DNA from 2 places in the Microbacterium sp. No. 7 genome. Region 2 is predicted to be linked to the other one. Evidence: predicted binding sites of a transcription regulator. Region 2 holds the regulator's gene; the other holds the start of a gene.
What was found. Region 2 encodes LexA, which represses DNA repair genes until DNA is damaged. Its sites were predicted from a motif close to TCGAACANNTGTTCGA; they were not measured.
Positions count from the first base shown of each region.

Region 1: AOA12_RS17570 (HNH endonuclease signature motif containing protein) is a predicted target of LexA. The motif match lies at 1,251-1,266, and genes of this name have one in related genera.

Region 1 covers NZ_CP012697.1:3,782,300-3,788,246, forward strand. Annotated here, with positions in the region: gene AOA12_RS17570 (HNH endonuclease signature motif containing protein) at 1-1,225, opposite strand, end outside; gene AOA12_RS17575 (hypothetical protein) at 1,409-3,892, opposite strand; gene AOA12_RS17580 (glycosyltransferase family 2 protein) at 3,903-4,886, opposite strand; gene AOA12_RS22745 (glycosyltransferase) at 5,755-5,947, opposite strand, start outside.
Region 2 covers NZ_CP012697.1:3,029,574-3,035,520, reverse strand. Annotated here, with positions in the region: gene metE (5-methyltetrahydropteroyltriglutamate--homocysteine S-methyltransferase) at 1-1,540, shown strand, start outside; gene lexA (transcriptional repressor LexA) at 1,661-2,323, opposite strand; gene AOA12_RS14160 (LysM peptidoglycan-binding domain-containing protein) at 2,635-3,000, shown strand; gene AOA12_RS14155 (histidinol-phosphate transaminase) at 3,014-4,096, shown strand; gene hisB (imidazoleglycerol-phosphate dehydratase HisB) at 4,159-4,770, shown strand; gene hisH (imidazole glycerol phosphate synthase subunit HisH) at 4,767-5,414, shown strand; gene priA (bifunctional 1-(5-phosphoribosyl)-5-((5-phosphoribosylamino)methylideneamino)imidazole-4-carboxamide isomerase/phosphoribosylanthranilate isomerase PriA) at 5,461-5,947, shown strand, end outside.

The DNA.
Region 1 (5,947 bases), 750 kb from region 2:
GGAGGCCCGTAGCGGGATCCGTGAACACGCGCGTCCATGCCGGAGCGAGATCGGCGAGATGCCGGGCAGTGTCGGTGTCGATGGGCCCGTGCCCCGCCAGCAGGGCGGGCCCGGTCGCCACGTCCCCCGTCGCGAGGGTACGGGCGGGAACCGTGATGTGCACGTGGCCGGTGATCGCCGCCGCAGCGTCGCCGAGCACGGCGGGCGTGCCGGCCAGGAGCAGGTCGGCCAGCACGTCGGCGCGCGCCTGGTCAAGGGTGCGGGTGTCGACGGACGGATCCCCGGTCGCGCGATGCGGACTCGGCCCGGTGGTCACGGTGGTGACGGTGCCGGACAGCCTGTTCGCACCGGGAGCACCGGGAGCACCAGCGCCATCAGCACCACCCGCCCCACCGAGTGGACCTGCCTCAGCGGGCGTACCGGCCTCATCAAGCGCATGGGGTTCGCCGGGAGCATCGAGCCCGCCGGTGGCGTCGAACTCACCGGTGGCGCCGAGGCCGCCGAGCCCGCCGGGTTCAGCGGACACGTCGGGCTCGTCGGGCTCGTCGTCTTCAGAGGTCGCCGCCAGCGCGACCGTGGCGAGCTGGGTGAGGCGATCGCGGATGCCGTAGGCGAGCGCAGCGGGAAGGTCGGCGATCAGACGCGCCAGGCCGTCGTCGAGGTCGTAGACGCGCACCTGCCGGTCCTCGACCGCGGAACGGGTGCGATCAGCGAAGTCATCCGGCGCGACGGTCGCCGCGATCGCCCGCGCCGCCGTGGTCATCCGGGACGGGGACTCCGTGAGCGCGACCTCCAGGGCGCGCGCCTCGTACGTGGCGCGCAGGGTGTCGTCGCCGATCGAGACGCCCACGCGCGCGATCGACCAGGCGTGGCCGGCGTCGATCCTCCCCTCGGCCCACGCCGTGTGGGTCGCGGAGAAACGGGTCACCAGGGAGTGCGCGTCGCCGAGACGCGCCTGCACCGTGCGATCGGAGACGCGCAGCGCCATCCCGAGCTCGAGGGACACCTCGCGCAGGGGAAGATCGGCGTCCGAGGCGCGCTCGCCCTGCAGACGTCGCTGCTCCATCCGGTCGAGGACGAGGTCGATCGCCTCGGCGAACAGGCCGGCCTCCGCCGCCTGCAGGGCCGCGATGTCGCGCCGCGTGCCCTGGAGGCGCGTGAGGAGGTCGTCGAGCGCCGACCAGCCGGTGTCGTGCCCGGCATCCCGAGTTTCTTTGTTCCCCATACATCCCCCCAGATGCGTGCTAGTCTAGCACATATGTTCGATGAAGTGGAACCGAAGGCGCCGTGGTGCGTCGAACGTGAGGGCTCGAGGCGCCACGGGCGTCGCCACCGACGCTCGACCGGCGAGACGACGTCCCGGAGGCGCCGGCGAGCACTCGACGGGCGGAGAGGGCGCGGACGTCCCCTACCCGGCCTGCTCGGCCGGCCAGGTCCAGGCCGCCCCGGGGTGGCGGGTCATGGTGCCCGGCGCGTAGCGGAAGACCTTCACGTCCCCCTCGGTGACGACGTGGTCCCAGCCCTCCCGGTCGGTGAGGGCCGCGGCGAGGTTGTCCATCGCCCCGGGCAGGTACAGGCCGCGCAGCTGCGCGTAGGGCTCCATCGATCCCGTGATGATGACGTAGGCGGGCACCCACGTCACATCGTCCAGGCGCTGCTCGATCTGCGCGATCTGCTCCTCCTGCGACAGGTCGGTGCCCGCCAGCTCGTCCATGTACATCGAGCGGTCGAAGGCCCACCACCACTGCAGGCGGTCGATGTACGCCCCCGTCGAGCGCTCGGGCCAGTTGCCGATCGCCGGCATGAACATGACCTCTTCGGGCGCCTGGTCGAACAGCACCTCCGACACGTGCACCTGCGCCGCCGTCATCCGGTAGACGAACCAGCTCGCGAAGTAGCTGTGCGCCGCGAGCGCGACCGCGAGCGCGAGCGCCGCGGTCGCCGCCGTCGCGACGTACCAGCGGGCGCGCAGTGCACGGGTGAGCCACGGCGCGATGATCGCCGCGCAGCCCGCCATCGAGTACAGGTACACGCGGATGATCGCCTCGCCGCCGTAGTCCTGCATGCCGAGCAGGGCGACGGGCGAGAACGCGACGATCGAGACGGCGAGCCAGGGCCTGCGGCGCACCATCATGACGACGACCAGGATCGCGGCGGTCGCCCAGAGCACGACGGCCGAGCCGCGGCTCGCCGCCGACAGCAGCTCCTGCGCGGGCGACACCGTCGGCTCGATGTTCGTCGCCGCGTTCGCGAGCAGACCGCCGTCGGAGATGACGCCGTACCGCTCCACGACCTCGATGCGCAGGGCCAGGAACGCCCCGAACAGCACCGTGGCGAGCGGCGCGATCCAGAACGGCGCGCGGCGCACGACGACGAGGGCCCACAGCGCGATGAGCACCCACACGGGCGTGAGCTGGTGCGCGCACACGAGGGCGGCGAACAGCGCGAGCGCCGCCGCCCCGGCCGACGGGCGACGACGCGCCACGAGCGCGAGGGCGAGCACGGCGACGGCGAGCGGCGTCGCGATCGACTGCGGCGCGAAGTAGTCCTGCCCGACCCAGGTCAGCACCGTGGCGAGGAACGCCGCGACGACGCGCGCGAGCGGGCCGGCACCGACGACCGCCGCCAGATAGGCGACGACGAGCGCCATCACGACCGTGATGACGGGGGTGATCCACGTCGCGAGCGTGATCGGCGCGACGCCCGTCGCCTCGCTGATCCACGCGGATGCCGAGAAGAACGCGGGCCACTGCTGATAGATGTCGAGGCCCGGGAACAGCGTGCCGGTGTCCATGATCGCGTCGGTCGCGCCGATGTGCTTGTAGGTCCACGCGTAGCGCGGCACCTCGTCGGTGAGCGCGCCCGTCGTGCGGAACGCGAGCACGGCGAGCGCCGTGGCGGCGACCGTCGTGCCGACCGATCCCGCGCGCACCCCCCAGACGAGCAGCACGACGGGCACGGCGAGCGCGAGCAGCAGCAGCGGCTGGCCCGCGGTGAGCAGACCCCACGGCGAGGTCTCGGCGGAGCGCACGGCGGGCAGCGCGAGCAGCCACGCCAGCAGTCCCGCACCGCCCAGAAGGACGCGACCGACGACGGATGCCGAGGGCGTGCGCTGCGCTCCCCTCCGCGCCGTTCGTCGTCTGCGCGCGACGAGCAGCCGCCGATCGACGACGACGCGCACCGAGGCGAGCACGCCGGCAGCGGCGGCCAGCAGGATCGTGCCGACCGCCGGATTCCACACCCCCAGCCACAGGCTCACCGACGAGGCCACCATGAGCGCCGCCGCGCTCGCAGGCAGCACGAGCGCGGCCGCGGCGATGCCCGAGGTGCGCACCCACGAGGCGACGACGAGTCCCGGAGCGATCAGCAGCAGCGGCAGCACGGCGGGGCCCGCCGTGCCGAGGAACGCCGCGGCGAGGGCGGCGAGCGCGCACGCGAGCGCCGCGACCGCGAGCCACGCACGCCACGCGCCGGGCTCCGCGGGTTCGTCGTGCTCGGTGTTCTCGGTGCGTTCATGAGGCTCGTCCCGTGCCTCGGAGCCGTCGCGCACGGCAGGGCCATCCGGCGCCCCCGGCTCGCCCGACGCCTTGGGCTCATCCGACGTCCCAGGCTCCGCGGGCACCGCGGGCTCGTCCGGCGTTCCGGGCTCCGCGGGCACCGCGGGCTCGTCCGGCGTTCCGGGCTCGTCCGGGGCCGCAGACGCGGCATCCGCGTCGGGCGCACCGGCATCCGGGAGCGGGCCGGTCCCGCCCCTCACCTCGGTCTCGCGGCGCGCATCGCGACGGGCACGGCGCGTCGGCGCCGGCTCGCCCGTCTGCGGCAGGGCGAGCGTGGGAGCGCTCCCGTCGGGGTCGGACACGGCGTCCGGCAGAACGTCCGGCATCATGCTCATCGTGACGTGCTCATCGTGATCTGAGGATACGCGAGTAGAGGCGGGGCGACGCGGCGAGGACGGCGAGGGTCGCCGCCAGGCGCGCGTGGCCGCCGCCCGCCAGCCGGGCCAGATCGCCCGACCGCACGAGCGCGCGCGCGTCGTGCAGCATCCGCTCGGCGCGCACATCGGAGCCGTCGGCCACGTGCTGGGCACGCAACGACATGTTGGCGACGGGCTGCACGACGTTCGCGGCGCGATACACGCGCAGCGGATACCGCAGCGTGTCGAGGTCCGCGGCGTCGACGATCCGCTCCACCTCGGCCAGCTGGGTCAGCAGGTCGCCGAGGTGCGGGCCGAACCGGTTCGAGATCGATCCCTCCGTGTCGGTGTACAGATACAGCGGCCGGTCCACTGTCACGATGCGCCGCGAGCGCAGCACGGCGCGCAGGGTCGGCGCGAAATCCTCGTACACGCGGCCCTCGGGGTAGGGATCGGCGCCGAGCACGTCGCGGCGGTAGACCTTGTTCCAGGCGTACCCCTTCTCCTCGTCGCGCAGCAGGTTCTCGGCGAACTCGGCGCCCGTGCGCACGGGCACGGGCTCGCCGCTCTCGGTGAGCCCCAGCTCCTCGCCCGCGGGAGTCGTGCGCATCGTGCGCCCCACGGCGATGTCGGCGTCGGCGGCGCGCAGCGCGTCGACGAGCGCCCGGATGCCGTCGGGTGCGAGCGCGTCGTCACCGTCGACGAACGCGATGAGATCGCCGCGGGCGACGCGCAGTCCCGAGTTGCGGGCGGCCGAGAGGCCCCGGTTGCGCTCGTGCCGCACGACCGTCGTCGCGATCCCCGCGACGTGCGCCGTCTCGCACGCGACGTCGAACGCCCCGTCGCCACCGCGGTCGTCGACGAGCACGAGCTCGTCGGGCCGGCGGCTCTGCGCCGCGACGGATGCCACGCACCGCCCCACCGCCGCCGGATCCCGGTAGACGGGAAGCACGAGGCTCAGCGTCCCGGTCATGACGCCGCACCGCCCAACGCCCCGCGGCCGGCCCCCTGCGCGACGCGCACGCCCCGCCCCCACACCGCCGACCGCACCCCCGCCGACCGCATCCCCGCTGGTTGAGTAGCGCGCGCAGCGCGCGTATCGAAACCCGTGTAACGGACCGTGGCAAGGGTCTCGATACACCCGCGGCTCCGCCGCGGGCACTCGACCAGCGGGGTCAGAACGGCAGACGGGCGATAGGGCTGGACCAGTGGGGAGAGAGCATGACCCGAAGGCACACCCACGCCCCGCCCCCACACCGCTGGTTGAGTAGCGCGCGCAGCGCGCGTATCGAAACCCGTGTAACGGACCGTGGCAAGGGTCTCGATACACCCGCGGCTCCGCCGCGGGCACTCGACCAGCGGGGTCAGAACGGCAAACGGGCGGCAGAGCTCGACCAGCGGGGTCAGAACACGACCCGAACGCACACCCCCGCGGCATCCCCACCCCGCCAGCCGTCTACCCGCTGGCCGCACCCCCGCTGGTTGAGTAGCGCGCGCAGCGCGCGTATCGAAACCCATGTAACGCGCCGTGGCAAGGGTCTCGATACACCCGCGGCTCCGCCGCGGGCACTCGACCAGCGGGGTCAGAACGGCAAACGGGCGGCAGAGCTCGACCAGCGGGGTCAGAACACGACCCGAACGCACACCCCCGCGGCATCCCCACCCCGCCAGCCGTCTACCCGCTGGCCGCACCCCCGCTGGTTGAGTAGCGCGCGCAGCGCGCGTATCGAAACCCATGTAACGCGCCGTGGGAAGGGTCTCGATACACCCGCGGCTCCGCCGCGGGCACTCGACCAGCGGGAGGAGAACGGCCAGCGGGGGGAGGACGGCGGGGCGGGGGCTCATGGGCGGGGGCTCCGGTGCGGACGGGTGCGCAGCGCCGGCCAGACACGGGTGCGCAGTGCCGACCAGGCGTAGAGGAACGGGCCCGCGGCGTAGCCGCGCAGCTCGGCGCGCGCGAGGTCGCGCGGCAGCGGTCCCTGGCCCGAGCGGTCGCCGTGCGCGCGCTCGTGCGCGTGCTTCGCGGAGTCGGCG
Region 2 (5,947 bases):
GCAGCTCTCGCCGCAGGCGTGGCGGACGCTCGCCGCGGCGCCCGTCGAGGCCGTCGCGATCGACCTGCACCGCGGCGGCGTGCCCGCGGCCGTCGACGGGCTGTCGTCGAAGACGGTCGTCGGCGGCGTGGTCGACGGCCGCAACATCTGGCGCGGCGACCCCGCGGGCGGCTTCGACCGCCTGCAGGCGCTGGGCGCGCTCGGCGCGGCGGCCGTCTCGGCGGGCACCTCGACCTCGCTGCAGCACGTTCCGCACGACGTCGCCGACGAGAGCGCCCTCGACGCGCGCCTCGTCTCGTGGCTCGCGTTCGCCGACCAGAAGGTGGGCCAGGTCGTCACGCTCGCCCGCGGCCTCAGCGAGGGCCGCGACGCGATCGCCGCCGAGCTGCAGGCCGCGACCGACGCGCTCGCCGACCGGCAGGCCGCCCCCGGCGTGCGCGACGGCGCCGTGCGCGCACGCGCCGCGGCGCTCACCCCCGCCGACATCGAGCGCGGCGACGACGCCGAGCGCGCCGCGGCGCAGGAGAGCCTGGGCCTGCCGGCGCTGCCGACGACGACGATCGGCTCGTTCCCGCAGACGGGCGACATCCGTCGTGCCCGTGCGCGCCACGGCAAGGGCGAGATCACGGATGCCGAGTACGAGGGCTTCCTGCGCGACGAGATCAAGCGCGTCATCGACCTGCAGCTCGACCTCGGCATCGACGTGCTCGTGCACGGCGAGGCCGAGCGCAACGACATGGTGCAGTACTTCGCCGAGCTGCTCGACGGCTTCGCGGTCACCGAGAACGGCTGGGTGCAGTCGTACGGCTCGCGCGCCACGCGCCCGTCGATCCTGTGGGGCGACGTCTCGCGCCCGGCGCCGATGACGGTCGCGTGGTCGCAGTACGCGCAGTCGCTCACCGACAAGCCCGTCAAGGGTATGCTCACGGGGCCCGTGACGATCCTCGCGTGGTCGTTCGTGCGCGACGACCAGCCGCTCGGCGAGACCGCCGACCAGGTGGCGCTCGCCCTGCGCGACGAGATCGGCGACCTGGAGCAGGCCGGCATCCGCATCATCCAGGTCGACGAGCCGGCGCTGCGCGAGCTGCTGCCGCTCAAGCAGGCCGACCAGCCCGCCTACCTCGACTGGTCGGTGCGCTCGTTCCGCCTCGCGACGGCCGGCGCCGCGCCCGCGACGCAGGTGCACACCCACCTGTGCTACTCGGAGTTCGGCGTCGTGCTCGACGCGATCGCGGCGCTCGACGCCGACGTCACCTCGATCGAGGCGGCCCGCAGCCGCGGCGAGGTCATCGCCGAGATCGCCGAGTCGGGCTTCGCGCACGGCGTCGGCCCGGGCGTGTACGACATCCACTCGCCGCGCGTGCCGTCGGTCGACGAGGTCGCCGAGCTGCTGCAGCGCGCCGCCGACGCCCTGCCGCTGCGCCAGGTATGGGTCAACCCCGACTGCGGACTGAAGACGCGCGGCTACGACGAGACGGTCGCGTCGCTGCGCAACCTCGTCGCGGCGACGCAGCGCGTGCGCGAGAGCGTCGGCGCGTAGTCGCGGGGCGCGCACGGAAGACCGCGAAGGCGGATGCCGAGGGGCTGATCCCTCGGCATCCGCCTTCTGCGCTCCCCGGCTTCTGCGCCGCATCGGCCGGGCAGGACCGGCCGGGCCGGATCAGACGGCGCGCAGCACCGCCACGACCTTGCCGAGCACCGTCGCCTCGTCGCCGAGGATGGGCTCGAACGCCGAGTTGCGCGGCAGCAGCCATGTGTGGCCGTCGCGCTGCCGGAACGTCTTGACCGTCGCCTCGCCGTCGAGCATCGCGGCGACGATGTCGCCGTTCTCGGCGGAGGACTGGCTGCGCACCACGACCCAGTCGCCGTCGCAGATGGCGGCGTCGATCATCGACTCGCCGCTCACCTTGAGCATGAACAGGTCGCCCTTCCCGACCAGGCGGCGGGGGAGCGGGAAGACCTCCTCGACCTGCTGATCGGCGGTGATCGGCACGCCCGCGGCGATGCGGCCGACGAGGGGCACGAGCGCGGCGTCGCCGACGGAGGGGCCGTCGTCGGCGGGGTTGTCGCTGATGCCGGGCAGGTCGATGAGCACCTCCATGGCGCGCGTCTTGCCCGGATCGCGGCGCAGATAGCCGCTGAGCTCGAGCTGGCCGAGCTGGTGCGTCACGCTCGACAGCGACTTGAGACCGACGGCGTCGCCGATCTCGCGCATGCTCGGCGGGTAGCCGTGCTGGGCGATCGAGCGCTGAATGACCTCCAGGATCGCGATCTGCTTCTCGCTCAGGCTCTTGCGCCGGCGGGTCTGCGGCTTCTCGCTCATTCGTGCTCCTCGTGTGTCCTGCGCGGTGTGTGGTGCGTGTCGTGCATGTCGTGGCGGGCGTCTCGTCCCACTCGTCTTCTGACGATCGTCTTCGAATGTCGGAGGTCGGTGATGGGGTGTCCCTGTCGAAACGGTATCCGCTTCGAGGGGCGGAAGGCGAGAGGCCCGCGCGTGTCGCCTTCGATCCGTCTCCGATGCGAACCCGCTTGACAGACCCGGAACATCGTAGATACATTCGGAAAAGACGTTCGCATCCGATTCTCCCGGCCGAGAACCGGATGCGAACGTCTCAACCTCAGAGGAGCACCATCATGAGCACGATCGACATCGCCGGTCCTCGTCCCGTCGTCGTCCGCACGCGCCTGCGCCTCACGACCCGCGGCCGCCGCGTCCTCGTCGCGCTCGCCTCGGCGCCCGTCGTCGTCGCGGTGAGCATCGCGATGCTCTCCGGGGGCGGCGCGGTGGCGTCGTCCGAGCGCCCGGCGGATCCCGCCTCGTTCGAGACGGTCACGGTGCAGCCCGGCGACACGCTGTGGTCGCTCGCGGGAGAGATCGCCCCCGACGCCGACCCGCGCGACGTGATCGACGCGATCATGAGGCTCAACGCGCTGAGCTCGGCGCGGCTCGACGTCGGTCAGTCGATCGCGCTGCCGCTGGAGTACACGCCGGGTCGCTGACGAGCGCTCTAGCATGGATCGCGTGAGTGCCCGCTTAGAAGACCTCCCCATTCGCGACGACCTGCGTGGTCTGACCCCCTACGGCGCCCCGCAGGCACCGCTCCCGGTGGCCCTCAACGTCAACGAGAACACGCACCCCGTGCCGGCCGCGGTCGCCGACGACATCCTCGACGCCGTGGGCCAGGCCCTCGCCGAGATCAACCGCTACCCCGACCGCGAGTTCACGGCACTGCGCGAGGGCTTCGCCGACTATCTGGGACACGGGCTGACGCGCGAGCAGATCTGGGCGGCGAACGGCTCGAACGAGGTGCTGCAGCACCTGCTGCAGGCGTTCGCGGGGCCGGGGCGCACCGCTCTCGGCTTCGGGCCCACGTACTCGATGTATCCGCTGCTCGCGCGCGCCACGGGGGCCGGGTTCGTCGCGGGCACGCGCGCGTCCGACTACTCGCTCTCGGCCGACGACGCGGCCGCCCAGGTCGAGCGCGCCGCGCCCGACGTCGTGTTCCTCTGCTCCCCGAACAACCCGACCGGCACGCCGCTGCGCCTCGACGTCATCGAGGCCGTCTACGAGGCCGCGCGCGGGATCGTGATCGTCGACGAGGCCTACCAGGAGTTCGCACCGCGCGACGAGCGGTCGGCGCTCACCCTGCTGCCCGGGCGCGAGCGCCTCGTCGTCTCGCGCACCATGAGCAAGGCCTTCGCGTTCGCGGGCGCCCGCGTCGGCTACCTCGCGGCCGACCCCGCGCTCATCGACGCACTGCGCCTCGTGCGCCTGCCGTACCACCTGAGCGCCCTCACGCAGGCGGCGGCGACGGCGGCGCTGCGGCACGCACCCACGATGCTCGCGATGGTCGACGACATCGTCGAGCAGCGCGACCGCATCTCGGCGACCGTCTCGGCGCTCGGCTACACGCCGTACGAGAGCTGGACGAACTTCGTGCTGTTCTCCGGCCTCGACGACCCGAAGGCGGCCTGGCAGGCGCTCTACGACCGCGGCATCCTCGTGCGCGACGTCGGCATCGCGCACAGCCTCCGCGTCACGGCCGGCACGGAGGAGGAGACGAGCGCCTTCCTCGACGCGCTCGCGTCGCTGTAGCGGACCCCTCGCGTCGCCGCGGGCCGCGATCGGCCGTCGGGCCGCCCCGGTAGACTCGGCTCATGAGTACTGCCGCCCCGCGCACGGCGACGCTGCGTCGCTCGACGAGCGAGTCGACGGTCGAGATCGAGCTGAACCTGGACGGCACCGGCCGCAGCAGCATCGAGACGACCGTGCCGTTCTACGACCACCTGCTCACGGCCTTCGCGAAGCACTCGCTCACCGACCTCACGGTGCGCGCATCCGGCGACACCCACATCGACGTGCACCACACGGTCGAGGACACGGCGATCGTTCTCGGCCAGGCGATCCGCCAGGCCCTCGGCGACAAGTCGGGCATCTCGCGCTACGGCGACGCGCTCGTTCCGCTCGACGAGGCGCTCGCGCAGGCCGTCGTCGACATCAGCGGACGGCCGTACCTCGTGCACACGGGCGAGCCGGCCGGGTTCGAGCTCCACCTCATCGGCGGGCACTTCACGGGCTCGATGGTGCGTCACACGTTCGAGGCGCTGGCCTTCAACGCGGGCCTCACCATGCACGTCACGCTCGTGGGCGGCCGCGACCCGCACCACATCGCCGAGGCCGAGTACAAGGCCGTCGCCCGCGCCTTCCGCCAGGCGAAGGCCCTCGACCCGCTCGTGCACGGCATCCCGTCGACGAAGGGCGCCCTGTGAGCGACGCTCCGCTCGTCGCCGTGCTCGACTACGGCTCGGGCAACGTGCACTCCGCGGTCAAGGCGCTCGCCGAGGCGGGCGCCGACGCGCGCCTGACCTCCGACCGCGGCCTGCTGCAGGACGCCGCGGGGCTCGTCGTGCCCGGCGTCGGCGCCTTCCAGGCCGTCATGGACCAGCTGCGCGCCTCGCGCGGGCACGAGATCATCGAGCGCCGGCTCGCCGGCGGCATGCCCGTGCTCGGCATCTGCGTCGGCATGCAGGTGCTGTTCGAGCACGGCGTCGAGCGGGGCAACGACACCGAGGGCCTCGGCCAGTGGCCCGGGGTGGTGACCGAGCTCGACGCCCCGGTGCTCCCGCACATCGGCTGGAACACGGTGCGCGCGGGCGAGGACAGCGTGCTGTTCCGCGGCATCGAGGACGAGCGGTTCTACTTCGTGCACTCGTACGGCGCGCAGTCGTGGACGCTCGACGTCATGCATCCGTTCACGCCGCCCGTGCTGACGTGGTGCGACTACGGCGCGCCGTTCCTCGCCGCCGTCGAGAACGGTCCGCTCTCGGCGACGCAGTTCCACCCCGAGAAGTCTGGTGCGGCCGGCATCCGCCTGCTCTCCAACTGGATTTCGTCCCTGCCCACGGGCCGATAGGCTCTCTGGGGCGCGAAACGCGCGAACCACCGACCCGGCTGGAGCCATGAACGACTTCGCTTCGATTCCCGAACTGACCCTCCTCCCCGCCGTCGACGTCGCCGACGGCAAGGCCGTGCGGCTGACGCAGGGCGAGGCGGGCACCGAGACCAGCTACGGCGACCCGGTCGACGCAGCGCTCGCCTGGGCGCGCGACGGCGCGCAGTGGATCCACCTCGTCGACCTCGACGCCGCCTTCGGCCGCGGCAGCAACGCCGCCGTGCTGCGCAAGGCGATCAAGCAGCTCAAGGGCGTGCAGGTGGAGCTCTCGGGCGGCATCCGCGACGACGCGACGCTCGAGGCGGCGCTGGAGAGCGGGGCGGCGCGCATCAACCTCGGCACGGCCGCGCTGGAGAACCCGGAGTGGGCCGCCGACGTGATCGGCCGCTACGGCGACGCGATCGCGGTCGGGCTCGACGTGCGCGGCACGACGCTCGCCGCGCGGGGCTGGACGCGCGAGGGCGGCGACCTGTGGGAGGTGCTCGAGCGCCTCG